Regions from separate parts of the Shewanella septentrionalis genome, predicted to be linked through region 1. Evidence: predicted binding sites of a transcription regulator. Region 1 holds the regulator's gene; each other region holds the start of a gene.
The links. Region 1 encodes MetJ, which represses methionine synthesis genes. Its sites were predicted from a motif close to TAGACGTCTAGACGTCTA; they were not measured.
Positions count from the first base shown of each region.

Region 2: metE (5-methyltetrahydropteroyltriglutamate--homocysteine S-methyltransferase) is a predicted target of MetJ. The motif match lies at 1,757-1,774, and genes of this name have one in related genera.
Region 3: metK (methionine adenosyltransferase) is a predicted target of MetJ. The motif match lies at 2,486-2,503, and genes of this name have one in related genera.

Region 1 covers NZ_JAMTCC010000038.1:34,926-39,191, reverse strand. Annotated here, with positions in the region: gene NE536_RS18465 (4Fe-4S dicluster domain-containing protein) at 1-358, shown strand, start outside; gene nrfD (NrfD/PsrC family molybdoenzyme membrane anchor subunit) at 361-1,308, shown strand; gene NE536_RS18455 (sulfite exporter TauE/SafE family protein) at 1,413-2,156, opposite strand; gene metJ (met regulon transcriptional regulator MetJ) at 2,238-2,552, opposite strand; gene metB (cystathionine gamma-synthase) at 2,765-3,928, shown strand; gene NE536_RS18440 (bifunctional aspartate kinase/homoserine dehydrogenase II) at 3,940-4,266, shown strand, end outside.
Region 2 covers NZ_JAMTCC010000034.1:7,400-11,665, reverse strand. Annotated here, with positions in the region: gene NE536_RS17425 (HDOD domain-containing protein) at 1-678, shown strand, start outside; gene NE536_RS17420 (LysR family transcriptional regulator) at 779-1,684, opposite strand; gene metE (5-methyltetrahydropteroyltriglutamate--homocysteine S-methyltransferase) at 1,885-4,155, shown strand.
Region 3 covers NZ_JAMTCC010000009.1:52,841-57,106, forward strand. Annotated here, with positions in the region: gene tkt (transketolase) at 107-2,101, opposite strand; gene metK (methionine adenosyltransferase) at 2,546-3,697, shown strand.

The DNA.
Region 1 (4,266 bases):
GGTGTGCCCAACGGGCGCGGCCTATGTGGGTGAAGACGGTATTATCTCTATCCATACCGAGAAGTGTGTCGGTTGTATGTACTGTGTGGCAGCGTGCCCTTATAAAGTGCGCTTTATGAACCCAGAAACCAAGGCGGCGGATAAGTGTAACTTCTGTAAGGATACGCGTTTAGCACGGGGCGAAGAGCCAGCGTGTGTGACTGTGTGTCCAACCGATGCCTTAGTGTTTGGCGATGCCAATGATCCTAAGAGTGAAGTGGCCATCATGCTCAACACTAAAATCACTTACCAAGATAAAACCCATTTGGGCACTAAACCTAGGGTGTATCGCGTTCCTACCAAAAGAGGGGGGATTTGATTATGAACAATACTTGGGGCGACATGGCGCAATATGATCCTGTCACTTGGCACTGGGTCATCGCCGTTTACCTGTTTATGGCGGGGTTATCCGCGGGCAGTTTATTGATTGGCATTGGTTTACGCTGGGCGAATAAGGAACTCAGCGCGGGAGCTGAAAGCAGCATTCTTAAGGCGGCAGCCATTATTGGGCCTGTAGCAATTAGCTTAGGTCTAGCTTGTTTAGTGTTTGACTTAACCAAACCATTCCACTTTTGGTTGATCTTAATTCACTATAACTTCCAGTCTGTTATGGCAATCGGGGTGCTGGCGCTGCTGGCGTATTCTCCCTTGGCCTTTGCATACGCCATTATTGTGCTGCGGGATGACTTACCAAAATGGGGTTTGGGTTTCCTAACACCTATCGCTAAGTTACTTATGCCATTTCGAAAGCTGATTGAAGTATTGTTGTTTGTCCTCGCCATTGGCGTAGGGGCTTACACTGGCTTCTTAATTTCGGCGATGAATGCCTATCCTATGCTCAACACTGCGGTACTGCCTGCGCTGTTTTTAGTGTCGGGTTTGTCGGCGGGCGCTGCGGCAAATGCGGTACTGGCGTTGCTGATGTTTAAGACGGACAGCCACGACAAAACTTTAGTGAAGATGCACGGTTTAGAATTGCCTGTGATGGCGATTGAAATCCTGTTCCTGTTCATGTTGTTCTGCGCCTTGTACTTCAAGGGCGGCGCGGCGGCTGCGGCCTTAGCGTCGTTAACCTCTGGGCTATGGGCAAGCGTGTTCTGGATAGGCGTCGTCGGTATAGGTTTTGGTATTCCATTGCTGTTCATGTTGCTACCAGCCGCGACTCGCCATACTAAGGGCGCAATGATCATGGTTGCCTGCGCGAGCTTAACCGGCGTACTCGCTCTAAGACACTTTATTGTGTACGCAGGGCAAAGCTATTTAAGCTGAGTGTAAGCTGGCTTTAGATATTGATAGATAAAGAAAAGCACTGACAATGTCAGTGCTTTTTATTGTTTGAATCTTCAGATGATTTGCCAATACAAGCAGGACGCTTATTGGGGCAATAACTCGATAACCGATTTCACCGTTAGCACTAAGGCGCTGATACTGCACAGGACTAACGTCGCCATTTTAGTTTTATCTTTATCGACACTGCCCACCAATCGCCCCGCGACTAAATACCCTAAAAGCACAGAAGGCAGCAACATTAACGACAGCCACAGGTGCTTCAATTCTAATAAGCCAGTGATCGCCAGAATGACCATAGCTATGGTGGAACTAAAAATGAAGAAGGCCGACAGGGCGGCGCGAAACTGCGAAGCGTCTTTGCCTGACAATAGAATCGCCATCGGCGGGCCACCAATCGCGGCGATATTGCCGAAGATCCCTGAAACCACACCCGCACCGAAGAGGGTTTTCTTATTCACTGGCAGGCTGAATTTATACAGGCTGAGGATCACTGCGACAGTCACAATGGCGGCGATGGATAACCCGAGTATGGGCTGAGGCGCAAACAGCAACAGGCTCGCGCCGATAAAACCGCCGGGCACGCGACCTAGGAGCGCATATTGCAAGCCATTGAATTCTAAATGACCACGTTCCCGGAATAAGGTCAGTAGCGAGATGGTAAATCCCATGGCAATAACGGGACCCGGTACGAGCTGCGGATCGACGATATACAGCAAAGGGCTGGCGACAACCGCTAGGCCAAACCCAATCAGGCTCTGGGTTAAGGCGCCAAGAAATACAATCAGCGAGGCCAAGGCAAGAGTCTGTGGATCTATCATAGAAAACATAGGATTCCATATAAACAAAAAGGGATCGTTAACGATCCCTATTGATGAGCACTGTGATGTAACTTTGCCAGCGACAAGTCGCTATTCCATGTCTTCCCACTCGATCCCCATCTCGTCCATCAGCAACTTGGCTTCGGCGGGAATGCTGTCTGGGCTATCTTTTGACAGATCTTCATCGTTAGGCAATGGCTGGCCAGTGTAGGCGTGCAAAAATGCCTCACACAACAGCTCGCTGTTGGTGGCGTGACGCAAATTATTGACCTGACGACGAGTTCGTTCGTCCGTAAGGACCTTAAGCACTTTGAGCGGAATAGACACAGTAATTTTTTTTACTTGTTCATTCTTCTTGCCATGTTCAGCATAGGGGCTGATGTATTCCCCATTCCATTCAGTCATTGACTCACCTGTTATAACGCTAAATTCGGGGCAGATTTTAAACCCTTACAAACAACAGTCAAATTATTGCTACTATTTCTTTGTGATTGCAAACAGATTTCTTTATGTTTAGACGTCTAAACGTCTTCACGCCTATTGACGATGGCGTTGGGCTTAGGTACATTTAGACGTCCAGACATCTCTATCAGTCTACCGAATTTAGGAGTCCACCCATGGCAGAGCGTCAATTAGCCACACTGGCAGTGCGTCAGGGTATCGAAAGCGATACTCAATATGGTGCAGTTGTGCCACCGATTTATTTGTCGACTAATTACGCCTTCGATGGTCATAAAAATCCCCGCGAATTCGATTACAGTCGTTCAGGCAACCCAACGCGCTGCATTTTAGGCGAAGCATTAGCGCAATTAGAAAAGGGCGCCACTGGTATAGTGACCTGCACTGGCATGGCGGCCATCACCTTAGTGACCACTTTGCTCGGCCCCGATGACCTATTGGTCGTGCCCCACGATTGTTACGGCGGCTCCTACCGTTTATTTACCAACTTGGCGAAGAAAGGCCAGTTTAAGCTGATTGTGGTTGACCAAACCGACAGCCAAGCGTTAGCCGCCGCCATTGCGCAGAATCCTAAGATGGTGTGGCTCGAAACCCCATCGAACCCGTTATTGCGTGTGGTGGATATCGAAGCTATTGCTAAGGCGAGCCATGGGGTCGGCGCGCTGGTGGTGGTCGATAACACCTTTTTATCGCCGATATTGCAACAACCCCTATTGTTAGGCGCGGATATCGTTATCCACTCCACCACTAAATATATCAATGGTCACAGCGATGTGGTCGGCGGCGCAGTGGTCGCTAAAGACGCGCAAATCGGTGAAAGCTTACATTGGTGGTCGAACACTCTAGGCTTAACGGGGTCAGCCTTCGACAGTTATCTGACCCTGCGCGGCCTGCGTACCTTAGCGGTGCGTATTCGCGAGCATCAAACCAATGCCCAGCGTATTATTGAGGTATTAACGCAAAGCCCTGTGGTGAGCAAAGTCTATTACCCCGGTCTTGCGGATCACCCAGGTCACGCCATTGCGGCCAAGCAACAACAGGGCTTTGGCGCTATGCTGAGCTTTGAGCTCAAAGGCGGCGAGGCCGAAGTGGTGGCCTTTTTAGGTGCACTCAGCTTATTTAGCGTGGCGGAAAGTTTAGGTGGCGTCGAAAGTTTAGTGGCCGTGCCTGCCACTATGACCCACAGAGCCATGGAGCCGCAAGCGCGCTTCGAGGCTGGTATTAAGGACACCCTATTGCGTCTATCGGTGGGTATTGAAGATGCCGCCGATTTAGTTGCAGATATTCAAGCAGGATTAGCCGCCGTTGCGGCTTGTCAGTAGAGGAATAATAGATGGCACGTTGTCACTTACATAAATTTGGTGGCTCCAGTTTAGCGGATGCCGATTGTTATCGTCGAGTTGCCCATATCCTGTTAACCCACGGTCATAGTGATGATCTCGTTGTGGTCTCTGCGGCGGGTAAAAGCACGAATTTCCTGTATAAATTATTAGCGCTGCGTGATGCGGGTCAGCTATGGCAAGAAGAGTTACAAGTGCTGATCAGCTACCAACAGGGGTTGATTGAGCAGTTGTTGTCGAATGAACAAGCTCGCGATCTGCGTGAGCGTTTGGCCACAGATAAAGCGCAACTCATCAGCTTGTTGTCCTTAGATGAGCGC
Region 2 (4,266 bases), on a different contig from region 1:
AACGAAGAGCAAGTGATTGGCCGCAGAGGGATTTTAATTCCACTCAAAAAAGCGATCCTTGCTGAAGGCGACATTCGTAACGTGATCGACATTATCTCGAGCGATCCCGCATTGGCGGCGCACATGCTAATGCGCAGTAATTCCGCACAGGCAGCTGTAGTGGAAAATCATAAAACTCGCTCGTTGAAAGAAGCTTTGATCCGCTTAGGTCAAGTGAATATCTATCGTTATGCCTTTACGTTTTATCTGAAAGAACGCCTCGATGAGCTACCGCAGCCCTATAAAAAGTTAGTCCAAGGTTATTGGAAATTGACTGAAGATATTGCAACTGATGCGGTGGACAGTTTAGCGGAGATGGAAGGTGTCGAGGTTGATGCAGATGAAGTGCAAACCTTGGCCCTGTTCAGTGTGTTCGGCCAAATTATCGCGCTCACGGCATTTGCTTATTTAAATGCTAATGCCGAACAATCATTTCCTTTAAGCGTGATTAAGTCATTGATTGATAATCAACAGCAGACTTTGACCATAGAATCATTCGAAGCGTTAGATTTAGATCAGGACTTACGCCAAGAGTTTATGATTGCCCATAATTTGCGTCAGACCCGCAATTCGAATTCCCCTGGTTTAATCTTGCGCCGTGTATTGTCTATGCGTGGTCTGTTGATGAATCCGCTGTAATATTTCGATGCATTAAATCGCTGTTTGATCCTATGAAATAGTCATTAGATTCATTAAAAAAGCCTGCATCAGCAGGCTTTTTTGTTAGGTTTCACCTGTGTTAATTTGTCTTCTGCTGGCGGGATAAACCTTCACTCGCCACCAGTTGTAACCAATTTTGGATCAAGGCTGAGTTGGCGCTATGGCGGCGATAGGCACCAAATAGAGGACGTTTTAAACCTTCTTGCCCTAGCTTCACTGTGGTGAGGCTTAGGCCATGTCCTTCATTTATCGACCAGTTCGGCAGTGCGGCTATGCCGTCTTTACAGGCGATGCGTTGCAGTAACATTATGGTTAAATCACAGGTTTTCTGCTCACCCGCTTCTATGCCTGCGGGCTCTAAAAAGTGGCGATAGATGTCTAAACGCGTCAGTGGTACGGGATAGCTGATGATCGGTAAATGCGCTAATTGCTTAGGGGTGACATAGGCTTCTTTTGCTAGAGGATGATCTCTAGCAACCACTAACTTCACTTCAAAATCAAACAAATGCTGATAAGCGAGTGAATGCCCAGGCACAGGATCTGAGGTCAGCACTATATCCAGTTCGCCCATTTCTAGGGCATTGAGCGAGTCAAACAAGTGACGGCTCGACAAGTCTAACTCGGCTTGGGGATGTTCTTGTCTAAATTGCTCCATCACAGGCATTAACCAGCGAAAACAGCTGTGACACTCAATGCCGACACGTAAATGATTGGTTTCGGTTTCAAGGCCATTCTTAAGATCTGTCTCGGTTTCTAGCACCTTAGGCAAAATTTCTTCCGCGAGATGAAGCAGACGCGCACCTTCTTGGGTGAATGACAGCGGCTTACTTTTACGCACAAAAATAGGCGAGTTAATCCTTTGCTCCAACTCCTTTATTTGGTGGGAGAGGGCTGATTGAGTGACAAAACGTTTTTTGGCTGCGCCCGCCAAACTGCCACTTTCCTTCAGGGCCATTAAGGTTCGCAGATGTCTTAGTTCGATCATGTTCACTCCAGGTGAATTTCGCTCATGTTGTGCTTGAAATCAATTCGGTTGCTGGAATAGAGACTAACACAATAAACTTCTAGACGTCCAGACGCCCATTGTTATTTATCAAGGCGGAAATACTGAAAAGTGCCAAGAGAACACAATCTGGTGGGTGCAAGTGCCGAATTTGGCTTATCTCAAATAAAGGAAGATAGGGTATGCAATTAAATAGTCTTGGGTTTCCCCGTATCGGGCGTCGACGTGAATTGAAATTTGCCTTAGAAAAATATTGGCGTGGTGAGAGTACTCAAGCCGAATTATGTGAAGTAGCGAGTGAACTGCGCCGTACCCATTGGCAGTGGCAAACCGCAGCGGGCATCGAGCAAGTGCCCGTGGGGGATTTTGCCTTTTACGATCAAGTATTAACCCTGAGTGCGACCTTGAATGCCATCCCTGATCGCCACCGCGGCGAAGGCGCTATCGATCTCGATACCTTATTCCGTGTTGCTCGCGGCAGAGCGCCGACAGGCCAAGATGCGCCAGCCTCTGAAATGACCAAATATTTCAATACTAATTATCATTATCTGGTGCCAGAGCTGACGCAAAACCAAGAGTTTTCGATTGCTTACGAGCAGTTTTTTGATGAAGTCAGCGAAGCGCAAGCGCTAGGCTATAAAGCAAAACCTGTGCTACTCGGCCCTGTTAGTTACTTGCACCTTGCTAAAACTGTGGGTCAAGAGTTCAATAAGTTAAGTTTATTGTCTAATTTATTAACTGCTTATGCTGACATCTTGGCGCGTTTCGCTGCCCAAGGTGTGGAATGGGTACAGTTAGATGAGCCTGTGTTGGCATTAGAGTTAGACACGCAGTGGCAAGCAGCGATAGCAGAGACTTATCAAACGCTAAGCACTGTAAACGTCAAGGTTCTTTTGGCGAGTTATTATGGCGGTATTGTGCATCATCAAGCCCTAGTATCTGCCTTGCCTGTTGCTGGTTTGCACTTAGATTTAGTTACTGCGCCAGAACAACTGGCTGTGTTTGCAAATGCGTTGCGCAGTGAGCAAATTTTGTCGGTGGGCGTGGTTAATGGCCGTAATGTGTGGGCGGCAGAAATCGATTTGATTGCTGAGCGTATTGGCGCAGTGGCGCGTGATTTAGGCGATCGTCTGTGGATTGGCACATCATGTTCATTGCTGCACAGCCCAGTCGATTTAGATGTTGAAGTCAAACTATTACCTGTGCTGCGTAAGCAGTTAGCCTTTGCTAAGCAGAAACTGTTGGAATTGAGTAAAATTCGCCAATTATTGTTGGCGCCTAATTCGGATGAAGCGCAAAAAATCAGTGCTTTTTGTATCGCTCGTCGTCAAGCCAAAGCGCAGGCTGCAGATAAGCAAGTGATTGAGCGTGTTGCGGCATTAACCACTGCGGATTACGAGCGTGTCAGTGATTTCAGCGTACGCCAAAGCGTGCAGCAGCAAAAAAACCGTTTACCCCTGTTACCCACTACGACCATAGGTTCGTTCCCGCAAACACCCGCTATTCGAGGATTACGCAGCCGCTGGCGTAAGGGCGAGATAAGTGATGCTCAGTATACTGAGCAGTTACAGCAAGTGACCCGCGATACTATCGAACGCCAACTAAAACTGGGTATCGACGTACTCGTGCACGGTGAAGCCGAACGTAACGACATGGTGGAATACTTTGGCGAGCAGTTAGCTGGCGTTGGTTTTAGTAAAAATGGCTGGGTACAAAGTTATGGCTCACGTTGTGTTAAGCCACCCTTGATTTACGGCGATGTGAGTCGTCCAAAAGCTATGACAGTCGAGTGGGCTGAGTTTGCCCAGAGTCTTACCGACAAGCCCGTAAAAGGCATGTTGACGGGGCCAGTGACGATTTTGCATTGGTCATTTGCCCGTGAAGATATCAGCCGCGATGCGATTGCGACACAACTGGCGCTGGCTATTCGTGATGAAGTGGTCGATTTACAAAATGCGGGGATTGGCATTATTCAAATCGATGAACCTGCCTTCCGTGAAGGTCTGCCATTGAAGCAAAGTGAGTGGCAAGCCTATTTAGATTGGGCGGTGAATGCCTTTAAACTCAGCGCTGCTGGCGTGACTGATGAGATTCAAATCCACACCCACATGTGTTACAGCGAGTTTAATGACACGATTGCCGCGATTGCAGCCATGGATGCCGACGTGATCACAATCGAGACTTCGCGTTCACGGATGGAATTACTCAACGCCTTTGAAGATTTTGAATATCCAAATGAAATCGGCCCCGGAGTGTATGACATTCACTCACCAAACACTCCAAGTGTGGAGACCATGGTGCAGTTAATCGAGAAAGCCGCGCAGAAAGTACCTGTGCGTCAACTGTGGGTCAACCCAGATTGTGGCCTAAAAACCCGTACTTGGGATGAAGTCGAACCTGCACTGAAAAACATGGTCGATGCTACCCGCGAACTGCGTCGCCGCCTTGGATAGGATTTATGCTTGAGTGAGAGTTTTTAACTGAGCTTATTGAGCTTACGGAGTAAAATGACAACGGATGCTTATGCATCCGTTGTCATTTCTTTTTTGCGAATAAGGGAAACG
Region 3 (4,266 bases), on a different contig from region 1:
ATTTCCTCTAAATACAAAAACGGCCTGCAAAAGATTGCAGGCCGCATTATACAGATTAACACTTAAAAAGTTTAACCTTTTGTATTGAATCTAATCCCTTGAGCGATTAGCCCAATGATTTTGCAGCATTCAGCACATTTTCAACGGTGAAACCGAAGTGATTCAATAGCACGTTACCCGGCGCTGACTCACCAAAAGTGGTCATGCCAACAACAGTGCCTTCAAAACCGACGTACTTGTACCAGAAATCGGTATGCGCCGCTTCGATAGCCACACGTTTAGTCACAGCACGTGGTAATACCGATTCTTTATACGCTGCATCTTGCTTATCGAACTCAGTTGTCGATGGCATAGAGACTACGCGAACTTGTTTACCTTGCTCAGTTAATGCAGCCGCAGAATCCATCGCCAATTGTACTTCGCTACCGGTTGCGATCAGGATCAGTTCTGGTGTACCCGTACAGTCTTGCAGTACATAAGCACCTTTAGCCACGTTGGCTAATTGCTCAGCGGTACGCGCTTGGGCTTTGAGATTTTGACGGCTGAAAATCAGTGACGTTGGCGCATTGCGACGTTGAATCGCAGCTTTCCAAGAAACCGCTGTTTCTGCCGCATCACATGGGCGCCATACGGCCATATTTGGCGTCATACGCAGGTTAGCTAGTTGCTCAACCGGCTGATGCGTTGGACCATCTTCACCTTGACCGATAGAGTCATGGGTATAAACGAAGATGTTTTGAATGCCCATCAGCGCCGACATACGGACTGCGTTACGTGCGTATTCCATGAACATCATGAAAGTTGCGCCGTAGTTGATGAAACCACCATGCAGCGAAGCACCGTTCATAATGCCGCTCATGCCGAATTCACGCACACCGTAGTAAATGTAGTTACCGGCAGGATCGTCTTGAATGCCTTTAGAACCTGACCACAGTGTCAAGTTAGAACCCGCTAAGTCAGCAGAGCCGCCTAACAGTTCAGGTAACATAGCACCAAAAGCACCGATGGCATTTTGTGAGGCTTTACGGCTCGCAATACCTTCGGCTTTGTCCTGTGATGCTTGCACGAATGCCTGCGCTTTTTCTTCGAAATCAGCAGGTAATTCACCTTTCAGTACACGGCGCTCGTATTCAGCAGCCAGTTCTGGGTGAGCTGCGCTATAAGCCGCAAACTTCTCGTTCCATGCCGCTTCACGGGCAGCACCAGCTTCTTTGGCATCCCAACCCGCATAAACGTCAGCAGGGATTTCAAATGGTGCATATGGCCAGCCAAGGAATTCACGGGCTGCGGCGATTTCCGCATCGCCTAATGGCGCGCCGTGGCAATCGTGGCTGCCAGATTTGTTGGGTGAACCAAAACCGATAATGGTTTTGCAGCAAATCATGGTTGGTTTATCGGTAACCGCTTTCGCCGCTTCGATAGCAGCACGGATTGCCGCGCTATCGTGACCGTCAACACCGGCAATCACATGCCAGCCGTAAGCTTCAAAACGCTTTGGCGTATCATCGGTGAACCAGCCTTCAACATGGCCATCGATAGAAATACCGTTGTCATCCCAAAATGCAACGAGTTTGCCTAGACCTAAAGTACCGGCTAATGAACAGGCTTCGTGGGAAATACCTTCCATCAAACAGCCGTCACCGAGGAAACAGTAAGTGTAGTGATCAACGATATCGTGACCGTCACGGTTAAACTGTGCCGCTAAGGTTTTTTCAGCTATCGCCATACCAACAGCGTTGCTGATGCCCGCGCCGAGTGGACCCGTTGTGGTTTCAACACCTGGGGTGTAACCGTATTCTGGGTGACCCGGGGTTTTTGAATGCAATTGACGGAACTGTTTCAGCTCTTCGATTGGTAATTCATAACCTGTCAGGTGAAGTAAAGAGTAGATCAGCATTGAACCGTGACCATTAGAAAGGACGAAACGGTCTCTATCTACCCATTTAGGATTGGTCGGGTTGTGCTTAAGGAAATCATTCCACAGCACTTCAGCAATATCTGCCATACCCATTGGGGCGCCGGGATGGCCTGAATTTGCTTTTTGAACTGCATCCATACTTAACGCACGGATTGCGTTTGCGAGTACTTTACGGGAAGACATGCTCTCTCCTGCTTGTTTGTGGGGTCTAGCGGGCAATTTGGATGGATATTTTCCCCTACATGCCAGTGTGACGCAAACTAAAATTATCATTCACTCAGCAAAAGATGGCCGAATATATTCCCAAACAACCTGAAGATGCAGGATTTAGGTAGCTAGATATATAAGCTGCAGAAACAAGCTAGTCACTTTACTGGCGTTTACTTGAGTGGGCATCGCAAGGATCACTTGTAATGGAGAAATAAATTTATTAAAAATCGATTATTCCTAATGCCATGAAATATAATAAAAATAACTTCTTTAAGACTGAACATAGTCGTTTTCAGGTCACAATCTGAGAGGATTTTTTCTCACTGGGGGTGATCGGCAATCGGATTTAAACTAAAATAGCCGTCTAGATGTAGATGCTTCTACACGTTTGAATGCTAACGACGAGATTTTCCTACTATGGCAAAGCACTTGTTTACTTCTGAGTCGGTCTCAGAAGGTCATCCCGATAAGATTGCAGATCAGATTTCTGATGCTGTGCTAGATGCAATTCTGGCTCAAGATCCAAAAGCACGCGTGGCGTGTGAAACTTATGTCAAAACTGGCATGGTATTAGTCGGTGGCGAAGTCACGACTTCTGCTTGGGTTGATATCGAAGAAATCACCCGTAAAACCGTGCGTGAAATTGGTTATACCCACTCAGATATGGGTTTTGATGCAGACTCGTGCGCGGTATTAAACGCCATTGGTAAGCAATCACCTGATATCAATCAAGGTGTAGACCGTGCCGACCCTGCAGAACAAGGTGCAGGCGACCAAGGATTAATGTTTGGCTATGCCAACAACGAAACCGACGTCCTCATGCCAGCGCCTATCACTTATGCCCACGCATTAGTGAAGCGTCAGTCTGAAGTGCGTAAAAACGGCACCCTGCCATGGCTGCGCCCAGATGCGAAAAGCCAAGTCACGTTTGCCTATGATGATGGCAAAATTGTTGGTATTGATGCCGTCGTATTGTCAACTCAGCACAGAGATGACGTATCACAAGCCGACTTAATTGAAGGCGTGATGGAAACCATCATCAAGCCAGTATTACCGGCTCAATGGCTAAACAAAGACACTAAGTTCTTTATCAACCCAACAGGCCGTTTTGTTATCGGTGGCCCAGTAGGCGATTGCGGCTTAACCGGTCGTAAGATCATCGTTGATACCTACGGCGGCATGGCCCGTCATGGTGGTGGCGCATTCTCTGGTAAAGACCCATCAAAAGTTGACCGTAGCGCGGCATACGCTGCCCGTTATGTGGCAAAAAACATCGTTGCAGCAGGTCTTGCTGATCGCTGTGAAATCCAAGTGTCTTACGCTATTGGTGTAGCAGAACCGACTTCTATTAGCATCGAAACCTTCGGTACGGGTAAAGTGTCTGAAGATTTGCTGATCAAGTTAGTACGTCAACACTTCGAACTGCGTCCATACGGTTTAACGGCCATGCTAGATTTAGCACGTCCGATTTATCAAGCGACTGCCGCTTATGGTCACTTTGGTCGTAACGAATTCCCTTGGGAAGCAACAGACAAAGCTGAAGCACTGCGCGCTGACGCGGGTCTATAATCGGTTTCGATTAAAACCCGTTATGATTACAAAATATAAAAACCGCTACCCAGCGGTTTTTTTATGCCTGCAATTTGGATTCCCCAAAGCAAGATAATTGTATCGCCAGTTGTGCAGCATTCATTGTCATTGTTTTCCCTGTGACTCACCACCTCTTTGTTTAACAAAAAGCGTCCCTGAGGGCTCAACTAAAACATCCTGTTTTAAGGTCACAGGTGCAACAATGCCAATCCTCCCCAACCCTCTAGCTGTTCGTTCAGCTAAAAAGCTATTACCCCAAAGCAAGATAACTTTATCGTCAGTTATGCAGCATGAATTGTCATTGTTTCCCCAGTGACTCGCCGTAAATATATTCCTATAAGCTCGACGACGGCATCCATGCAGCCAACGGTCACTGTTGCAACAATGCCAATCCTTACTAACCCTATCGCTGTTCGTTCAGCTAAAAAGCTATTGCCCCAAAGTGAGCTAGATAAGATCTAAGTGAGTGGTCAATTTGAGTTAGCCACTACAGTTATCTGTTATCTGTTATCTGTTATCTGACTATATGCAGTGATTTATATAGATTA